One region of the Planococcus lenghuensis genome, then DNA from elsewhere that is predicted to be linked to it. Evidence: riboswitches for the same ligand, from Rfam matches in the RefSeq annotation. Region 1 holds a riboswitch; each other region holds the start of a gene.
The links. Region 1 has a riboswitch for cyclic di-GMP ahead of B0X71_RS18095 (amidase). Riboswitches for the same ligand answer to the same signal wherever they lie in the genome.
Positions count from the first base shown of each region.

Region 1 (3,277 bases):
AACGGATATGCAGATCATTGAGAAAGCGACGCACCTGACAAGCTTGGCCATCCAACATTACCGGGCGGAAGAACAGATTAAGTTCATGGCTTTTCATGATGCACTGACCGGTCTGCCCAATAAACAGCTATTCAATGAGCGGCTGACGGAAGCGATCAGCAGGTGTAAAGCGACTGCGGAAGAGACGGTTGTCCTGCTGTATATGGATCTGGACCGTTTCAAATTGATTAATGACACGCTGGGCCACAACGTAGGAGATGCCCTTCTGAATCAGGTGGCCAGGCGAATGGAGGCATGCATCCGAAAAACTGATACGGCTTCCAGGCAAGGTGGCGATGAATTTGCGATTCTTCTTGAAGGAGCATCGAAAAAAGAAGCGACAATTGTCGCTGATCGCGTGCTGAATGCTCTGGCCCGCCCTTTCGAGGTGGGAGGGCATGAAATTTTCATCACACCGAGCATCGGCATTTGTCTGTACCCGCCGGATGGCAGCTGTCCGGAAGAGCTGATCAGAAAAGCGGACCTTGCGATGTATCAGGCGAAAAAAGAAGGTAAAAACAATTTTCAATTCTACGACGAATCCCTTAACAGTCGGATCTATGACCGGCTGCAAATTGAAAATGAGCTTCGGAAAGCCATTGATTCAGAGCAGTTTTCTCTCCGCTATCAGCCGATTGTCGATTTGGTTTCAGGGCAGCTGGTCGGTGCCGAGGCGCTGACCCGCTGGGATCATCCCGAACTTGGCAGCATCCCGCCTGACCAGTTCATCCCGATTGCAGAAGAAACCGGTCTCATCCTTCCGCTTGGCGAGCGTATTCTGCGGATGGCATGCAAAGAGCTGAAAAAATGGCAATTCGCCGATACTGAACGGTTCACCTTGGCTGTAAATTTGTCGATCCGGCAATTTTATCAGCCGAATCTGCTGAAAATCATCCAGGGAATCCTGCGGGAAACGGAAACTGATCCGACCAGGCTGACAATCGAAATTACAGAAAGCATGACGATGAACGTAAAGAAAGCGAGTTCCATTCTGTATCAATTGAAAAGTATGGGCATCAACATCTCCATGGATGATTTCGGGACCGGATACAGCTCGCTCAACTGCCTGAAGGAATTCCCGATTGATCATTTAAAGATCGACCAGACATTCATCCGGGAAATTTCCGGGACGAATGGCAATAAAAATATTGCAGCGACGATTATTTCAATGGCCCATACCCTTGGCATGAAAGTTATCGCAGAAGGCGTGGAGACAGAAGAGCAGCTTCACTTCCTGAAGCAGCATAATAGCGATGAAGCACAGGGATACCTGTTCAGCAAGCCGCTTGCTGCAGGAGAGTTTCATCTGCTGATAGATAAAGGCTTTGTATACAGCTGAAAAACGGGCTTAAAACATAAATTACCTGCAGGCCGGTAACACGGATCCATTATCTTTAAACCAACTGAAAAAGGCAAACTTCTCCGAAAGGAAAGGACGCAAAGCCGCGAACCTAACCGCCGGTCGGCGTACGGAAGTCAGGCTGCCAGGTTCCCTTCAGGAGTCCGGGATCTTGAAGGGAGGAAAATTGAATATGCGCACAATCGTGATGGTTTGTGTTTTAGCTTTCTTGTGTACTGGCATAATCACGGAAGGAGCAGGAGGGGCCCAAGTGGAAGCTGCAGCAGCCGAAGACCGGGCGACCTGGCTCTGGAACCCGTGGATGTTCGTGGAGGATGAATCCGGAACGCTCGCTTTTCTGGCAAGTAAGGAGCTGAATAAAGTCTATGTACAGATCGATCAGGAAATGCCGGCGGATGCCTATCGCAGTTTCATTGCAGAAGCCGGCGTACAAGGCATACAGATTTATGCGCTGGACGGGGCGCCGAATTGGGTGTCACGGAAAGGCTATGTCCAGCAGGACCGGCTGATGACCTGGCTGCAGCATTACCAGGCCGGCTCTGCATCTGCTGAGAAATTCGCCGGCATCCATCTCGATGTTGAGCCGTATCTGTACAGCGACTGGGCATCGAACCAGGCGGCTACTGTTAAGTCTTATCAGGCCTTGCTCAGCCGGGCAGCGGATAACGCTGCAGCACTCAGCCTGCCGATCGAAGTGGATATGGCCTTCTGGTTTGATGAGATTTCCTATAAAAATCAGTTCGGGATTGGGATTTTGGCGGAATGGGTCATTGCGGCGACTGACAGTGTCACCATCATGGCTTACCGGGACAGCGCCGCGCTTATCGGTGAATTTGCGCGCAATGAAGTTGCATTTGCAGGAAAACACGGAAAGAGCCTTGTTATTGGAGTCGAAACCGGACAGACCGCAGAAGGCGCATACCTCTCGTTCTTCGAAGAAGGAGAGGCCTATATGAACAAACAGCTCTCGTTAGTCCAGCAACAATACAACGGCACAGCAAGCTATAACGGCATCGCGGTTCATCATGTCGGCAGCTGGATGACGATGAAGCCGTAGAAGCTGTATGGTATAACTGAAAGGCACGTCCGAAGTATTCATTCGAACGTGCTTTTTTTCGTTTAGATGTTTCCGTCTTTTTTGCAGCTTGGACGGCATTCCCGCTGACCAGCGCTGTAATCGTAAAATTTCTGCAAAATGCATCGATTTCCGCCTTGCTCAAATAAAAAGAGTAAATCGAGACAAATAACGGTTTACCGTTGGAGGACAGTGGAATTTGGGGCTGGCTGCATCGCTCTTGGTACGTGCCATTCACTTGATTGCGAAAATGAAAAGACCGGAAATCAGTTGATTGATCAAATTGAAAATTAATCCGTTCCAATGCCTTCTGTTGAAAAACGCCCCCACTTCCATACGATGAAAACGCTTTAACGCCAAGGGCTCGCGCCACTTTTCACAAAAAGGAAAAAGAATTTTATTACTTGTTAGAAAAGTGTATACAATGTCTGCCGCCTTTGTTATCCTAATATTATTTTCAGCGAGAGATACAGAAGGAGGCCACGGACATGGCAACATTTTTAGGTGCAATTGCATTATTGATAATCGGCTACATGGTTTACGGGAAGTTTGTTGAACGGGTGTTTGTGGTCAATGACGATACACCCACACCGGCATACACAAAACGGGACAATCTCGATTACGTGCCGATGAATTGGTGGAAAGGCAACTTGATCCAATTACTGAATATCGCAGGACTCGGTCCGATCTACGGCGCAGTGGCAGGAGCGCTGTACGGACCGGTCGCGTTTATCTGGATCGTGGTCGGCTGCATCTTTGCAGGCGGCGTCCACGATTATATGTCTGGCATGATGTCACTCCGC
Region 1 covers NZ_CP019640.1:3,601,264-3,604,540, reverse strand. The annotation lists gene B0X71_RS18100 (sensor domain-containing protein) at 1-1,378, shown strand, start outside; cyclic di-GMP riboswitch class I at 1,441-1,528, shown strand; gene B0X71_RS18095 (amidase) at 1,650-2,456, shown strand; gene B0X71_RS18090 (carbon starvation CstA family protein) at 2,963-3,277, shown strand, end outside.

Region 2 (3,277 bases), 310 kb from region 1:
TCGTCTTCTTTTTCTTTTTCTTTCTCTTTTTCTTTCTCAGCAGCTTCCCGTTCTTTTTCTGCCGCTTTTTCAGCAGCTTCCCGTTCTTTTTCTGCTGCTTTTTCAGCAGCTTCCCGCTCTTTTTCTGCTGCTTTTTCAGCAGCTTCCCGCTCTTTTTCGGCTGCTTCCCGTTCTTTTTCAGCTGCTTTTCGTTCTTTTTCGGCCGCTTTCTCAGCAGCTTCCCGTTCTTTTTCTGCTGCTTTTTCGGCTGCTTTGCGTTCCTGTTCAGCCGCTTTTTCGGCTGCTTTGCGTTCCTGTTCAGCCACTTTTTCTACTGCTTTCTGTTCTTTTTCGGCTGCTTTTTCTACTGCTTTCTGTTCTTTTTCAGCCGCTTTCTCGCTTGCCTTTACTTCTTTTTCTTTTTGTTTTTCTTCTTTGGCTACAGCCTCTTGCACATCGTCAGCTCCATCGTCCTCAGATTCCAGCTCCTCAGATTCCGGTTCCTCCGACTCCGCCTCTTCGTGCTCTTCTTCATCTTCCAGAGCTTCCTCTGTGACTTCATCCGCTTCTTCATTAATTTCTTCCATAAGCTCTTCCTGCTCTTCTGCCAGCTCTTTTTCAAGTTCAGCAAGCTCAGCCTGGTACTCTTCTTCCGAAATTTCACCTGCCGCAAGCAACGCATCAAGCTCAGCCCGTTTTTCTGCGGCTTTTTCTTGCTTCTCTGTAATATCCGTCAGTTTTTCAGTAATTTTTTCTTCCCATTTCGCTTGCGCTTTTTCAATGTTTTTCTGCAGTGCTTCCCTTGCTTTCGGATTCTCGATCTGCTCCAGCGCTGCTGTCAGCGCCAGGATATTGGCAGCGAACTTCTCTTCCAATTCTGCCCGGAACCCGTCTATAGTATCCGCTTCACCTGAAGGTTCTTCCGTCACGGATTCCTCGTCAGGTTCAGTCTCATCCTCAGCTTCCGATTCTGCACTCTGCTCGTATTTCTCCAGTGCCGCCTCCTGCTGTTCGATGGCTTCCTGAAGAACTTCATTCGCCCGCTCCTCGTCCCCTTGGTCAAGGAGCGCCAGAGCTTCCGAAATGCGTTCTTCCGCAAATCCAGCCAGCAGCTCGGCCTCTTTCACTCCATCGAACGTCAGGGCCAACTGCACATTTTCCATCAGGTTTTTTACGAAGTAGAAGAAGTCACCCGGCAGAAGCGAAGGGTCTTCAGCAGCCGTTTCATCTTCTTCCACTGCTGGTTCTTCTGTCTCCTGCTCTGGTTCTTCTTCAATAAGCACTTCTTCCGTTTCCGTTGTTTCAGGTTCCACCGGCTGTTCGTGCTGATCTGCTTGAATCGGACTTGCCCCGACTGTAAACGTGAGTGCTGTCGTAATAATACCGGTTGCTAACACGTTGCGGACCTTAAGATTGATCACGGGTTTTGACATTTTTCCATTCCTCCAAAACAGTATTTTTGGTTCGGAGAATGTCGACATAACCCGTGTTCCCACAGGCTATTCTCCATTCTTCAGCGGTTCAGCCGCCCTAGTGACGCGCACCGTAGGCCTGGAACTTTGCGTATCCACCTTTCGATGGAGCTGCCTTTTTCAAATGAGAAGCGCTGGAAGCTATTCGGTTTCCGACTTCTTTATGTAAATATACCCTACATATAAGCCAAAAGATACATTTTTTTAATGGATAAAAACTAATTTTCCCGCCTTTGTTTCCACAATGAAAGTTAAGCATTTTGTGTTTAAAATCGGCGAATCGAAGACATCAAAAAAACCGCTCACCCTACCAGGGAGCGGGCACATCATCACTTCTTTTTCGGACAGGTGCCGCAATACTTGCCGGCACCCGCCCCTTCATAATGGAAGCAGCACGTCTGGCGAATCCGGATGCCGCCTTCCGGTTTTTCCCCGTGAAATTTCTGTAGCGGGTTCTTCCGTTCGCCGAACGCTTCTCCCGGCAGGCCGTCGATCAGCCAGCGGAAATCCGCCACCTTCCGAGCGCTGTCGACCGGTTCTTCCGCCATTCGCTTCTCATACAGCCAGTATACGTAAATGGCGACATTCTCCCATAACACCGGCCGCGGCACATTGCCGGCCTTCGATACCACCCGGACCAATTTCCCGATTTCAATGAACAGTTCCCAGGAAAATGCCCGGAACTCCTCTGTGTCAATCGGAGTTGTCTCCATGTCTTCAAGCAGTAAATACGGCAGCCATTTGCCATCCGCATTTTGCGGAACGAGTGCGCCTTCTATTGTATTCAGCCGGTGCCGATGGACTGTTGCGGTAAATAATGCCGGCACAGCAAGCAGATATCCGAGCCGTTTGACGAGCTGCGACGCCGCAACCCGGGTTTCACCGGTTTTGAAATCCGCTTTGATGCCATCAATGAATCCATCCAGAAAGGCCTCGTCCGTGAATTGTCGGAGGGGGAACCGCTTTTCTCCCGGCGTTTCCATTACGACACGGAAGTCGGAAAGCGTCCTGTGAAAGTATTTAACCGCTGGCAATGTCGGCACGGCGCATCCCGCCTTTCGCACGCTTTCCTTTGCTGAACGGAATGCACATCGGCGTCCCGGAGAACGGGTCGCATGCCACCTGACAGCGCAGTCCGAACACGGAATGGACAAGCTCCGGCGTGATAATTTCTTCCGGGTCCCCCTGACGGAACACTTTCTTATCGTGAATCGCAACGATATGATCCGCATAGCGGCAAGCCAGGTTCAGATCATGCAGCACCATGACAATCGTGCGCTGTTCGGTCTGATTCAGCTCAAACAGCAGATCGAGAATATCGATCTGATGCGTCATATCGAGATATGTCGTCGGCTCATCGAGCAGAATAATATCCGTATCCTGCGCAAGCGTCATCGCAATCCATGCGCGCTGGCGCTGACCGCCTGATAAGGAATCGACTTTCCGGTCGGCATATTCCGCCATGCCGGTCGCTTCCAGCGCATCGTTTACGGCTTTCTCGTCCGTTTTTGACCATTGCTGCAGCCAGCTCTGGTGCGGATAGCGCCCCTGTTTCACGAGCTGGAGAACCGTCAGCCCTTCCGGCGCCACAGATGACTGCGGCAAGATAGCGAGCTGACGTGCGATTTTCTTCGTCGCCATGCTGGAAATATCCCGGCCGTCGAGCACCACGCCACCTTCCTGCGGCTTCAAAAGCCGCGCCATCGACCGAAGCAGCGTCGATTTACCGCAGCCATTACTGCCGATGAACACGGTGATTTCACCTTTCGGAATCTTGAGATCGAGCGCTTCAATGATATTCTCTTCTCCATATCCCAATGTCAGTT
Region 2 covers NZ_CP019640.1:3,287,131-3,290,407, forward strand. The annotation lists gene B0X71_RS21050 (DUF5667 domain-containing protein) at 1-1,412, opposite strand, end outside; cyclic di-GMP riboswitch class I at 1,492-1,577, opposite strand; gene B0X71_RS16640 ((2Fe-2S)-binding protein) at 1,781-2,494, opposite strand; gene B0X71_RS16645 (ABC transporter ATP-binding protein) at 2,472-3,277, opposite strand, start outside.
Region 2: it holds a riboswitch for cyclic di-GMP, as region 1 does, so the genes downstream of both, B0X71_RS21050 (DUF5667 domain-containing protein) here and B0X71_RS18095 (amidase) in region 1, are expected to answer to the same signal.

Region 3 (3,277 bases), 840 kb from region 1:
AAAACACGGAAAGCACGAGCGCTGTCAAAACGAAAGAGCCGATCATAATCCACTTCGTCAGGCCTGAAAATCCCGCCCATGCCCCCTTGAGTTTTTCGGTGTAAGCCGATACTGTTTCTTTCATTTGCCATTATCCTCTGCGCTTGTCTTCATACTTGCATCCTCATCATTTCCTGGTAAGCTTCGACGACTTTATTGCGCACTTGCATGGTCAATTGCAGGGATAAATTCGCTTTCTGGGAAGCAATCATGACTTCGTGGACATCCTGAACTTGCCCGGTCACAAGTCCCGTCGTCAGTTTATCCGATTCTTTTTGGGCGCTATTCACTTTATCCAGCGCCTGTTTGAACAACTCGCCGAATTCGCCTGTTTTATTGTCTGTCTGGACTTTGGGACTTTCCTGAGGCTGTAAGAATGGGACTTGAATCGAACTAATCGTGTTCATGGGAACCTCCTAAAATCTCCGATCAACGGGACGGGTTATTTGCCGATTTCCAACGCTTTCATGAACATGCTTTTGGATGCATTCAATGCGGTTACATTCGCTTCATAAGAGCGGGTCGCAGACATCAGATCCACCATTTCCTTCACCGGATCCACGTTCGGCAGCCGGACGTAACCATCTTCATCCGCTTCCGGATGAGTGGGATCATACGATAACGCGAACGGCGTCCGGTCCTCTTCGATTCTTGAAACCGATACACCGGATACATGAGCGGATCCTCTGCCCATCGCCGCCTGAAGATGCTGGCCGAATGGCGACACACCGCTTTGCGACAGCTCCACCGTTTTCCGGCGGTACGGCATCCATTCGCCGTTGACCCGTTCGGCCCGGGTTGTGTTGGCATTCGCGATATTGGAAGAAACGACGTCCATCCGGAGCCGGTTTGCCGTCAGGCCGGAAGCGCTGATATTAAGTCCGTTGAATAAGCTCATCTTCCTTACCTCCCATCGCTGATGACAGAGCGGAGACTGTTGAATTTCCCATTGATCCGCTCGGTCAGCGCGTTATTCCATAATTGGTTTTTCGCCATTTCGGCCATTTCGTAGTCCATATCCACGTTATTGCCATTTGTTTTGAACTTTGTATTGGTGTTCACTGTCACGGAAGGTACTCCTGCTGAATTTTCCGTACTGAATGGGATATGACCCGCTGCTGTTTTGAAGCTTTTCAATGATCCGCTGCTATCCATTGCGTTCTGCAGTGCAGATTGGAAGTTTACTTGTCTGCTTTTGTAGTTCGTCGTGTCGACATTCGCAATATTCGCCGCATGCGTCCGTTGCTTCAAAGCCGATGTCGATAACGCCTGTTCCAATGACTGGAACGTCTGAGGAAATATATTCATTGCTGAACTCCTTTATTCTTAATTTGGCCACAAAAAAACCACCCCGAAAAAAGGGTGGATTATGCATCTCCCATCTTTCGGTAACCCGGCTGCCAAGCACAAAAGATTGTGCGTAGGCCCGTGGCTTTGCGTCCTTTCCTTTCGGAGAAGTTTGCCGTTATCGTGACGATTGTTGTATTCAGTTTTTTAAATGTTTTAGGTCTTTTTACTGATTTGGATATTTTGTGGAAAAACATTACTTAACTCGATAAAAACCGGACGTTCTTATAATCAATTACGGCTTTTGATACTGATCTAGCTTTTAAACTCAATAAATTGACTCATTTTCAACTGTTCTTGATGGTGATAATAGCACGTTTTTTTGATTTTGGCTATTTTTTCTTGGAAAAATGATTTTGTTTTAATTTTCCTTTTTCTATATATTTTATTTAATTATAGTGGTATGCTAACGCCAAATTGCAAGAGTTTTTTAAGAAAGGGTGAATTTTTTTTATGTTCCGCGGATTATATATTGCAACTTCCGGACTTATGGCCCATAACCGTAAACAGCAAGTACTCACGAATAACTTGGCGAATGCGAATACGCCCGGATTCAAACAAGACGAGACGGTGCTTCGGGCTTTTCCTGCCCAATTGATCCAAGCCATGCAGGCGGGCAAGCATCCAGCTACTATTGGCAAGCTCCATACCGGCGTTTACGCCCAGGAAGGGATTCCGTCTTTCGTGCAAGGCGCATTAAAGGAAACCGGGAATCCAACCGACATTTCCCTGCTATCCGGCGCATTGCCGGTCGATCCCGAAACACAGCAGCAAGGTACACTGTTATTCGCAGTCAATGCCGGAGACGGGCAAATCCGGTATACACAAAACGGTCAGTTTGCAGTCGACCAGGATGGATTTCTGACGACAGCTGACGGGCTGAATGTCTTAGACGCGAACTTCCAGACGATTCGTACGGATTCAGAGAACTTTACAGTCCAAGGCAACGGTGAAATTATCCGGGAAGACGGAACGAACGCAAATCAGCTTTGGGTCGGGTATACAAATGATCCTGAACAGCTCGTAAAAGAAGGCCATAATCTCCTTCGCTGGGAAGGTGATTTCGAGAATGCGCCGCTTGGGATTGAAGCGGCCGGACTTCCGAACATGCCTGGAGATTTCGTAAAGCAAGGCATGGTCGAACAGTCGAACGTGGATCTGACCCGGACGATGACGGACATGATGAGCACGTACCGCAGCTTTGAGTCGAGCCAGAAAGTCATCCAGGCTTACGACCGGAGTATGGAGAAAGCGGTCAATGAAATCGGAAGGGTTTGATGTATTAGTCAGATTTTTATCAGTACTATTTACTAAAGGAGAATTATGCCCATGAATATCCAAATGAATTCTGCAGCTACATCGATGCGGGAATTGCAGAAGAAGATAGATTTGATTGCGAATAATATTTCGAATGTGAGCACGACGGGATATAAGCGGCAGGAAGCGAATTTTTCCGACGCGCTTACCGTATCGATGGAAAAGCAGGCGGGGCTTCAGCATGAAATCGGGCGGCAGACGCCGAATGGACTGCGAATCGGATCAGGGGCTATCCTGTCCCAGACGAATTTACGAATGGAACAAGGTTCATCGCTTCAGACGGGTCGCCCTTTCGATTTTATGATTGGCGGCAATTCCGGATACTTCCGGGTCGCATCTGAAGGAAATACATATTACACAAAAGACGGTTCTTTCCAAGTTCAGCCGGTGCTGAACTCCGATCAAGTCGCCTTGGTGACGAACGCAGGAGATGCGGTTGTTGACGGCAATAATCAGCCGATCGTTTTTGAAAACGATTATGATTCCGTTACTGTCACTGAAAATGGCGGACTGGAAATTACATTTAAAGATCAAGCGAAACAGCCGGCCCAGTTCCAGTTGAGTATCGCTAAAA
Region 3 covers NZ_CP019640.1:2,762,932-2,766,208, forward strand. The annotation lists gene fliF (flagellar basal-body MS-ring/collar protein FliF) at 1-124, opposite strand, end outside; gene fliE (flagellar hook-basal body complex protein FliE) at 150-446, opposite strand; gene flgC (flagellar basal body rod protein FlgC) at 482-937, opposite strand; gene flgB (flagellar basal body rod protein FlgB) at 943-1,347, opposite strand; cyclic di-GMP riboswitch class I at 1,424-1,513, opposite strand; gene B0X71_RS14120 (flagellar hook-basal body protein) at 1,840-2,664, shown strand; gene B0X71_RS14125 (flagellar hook-basal body protein) at 2,716-3,277, shown strand, end outside.
Region 3: it holds a riboswitch for cyclic di-GMP, as region 1 does, so the genes downstream of both, flgB (flagellar basal body rod protein FlgB) here and B0X71_RS18095 (amidase) in region 1, are expected to answer to the same signal.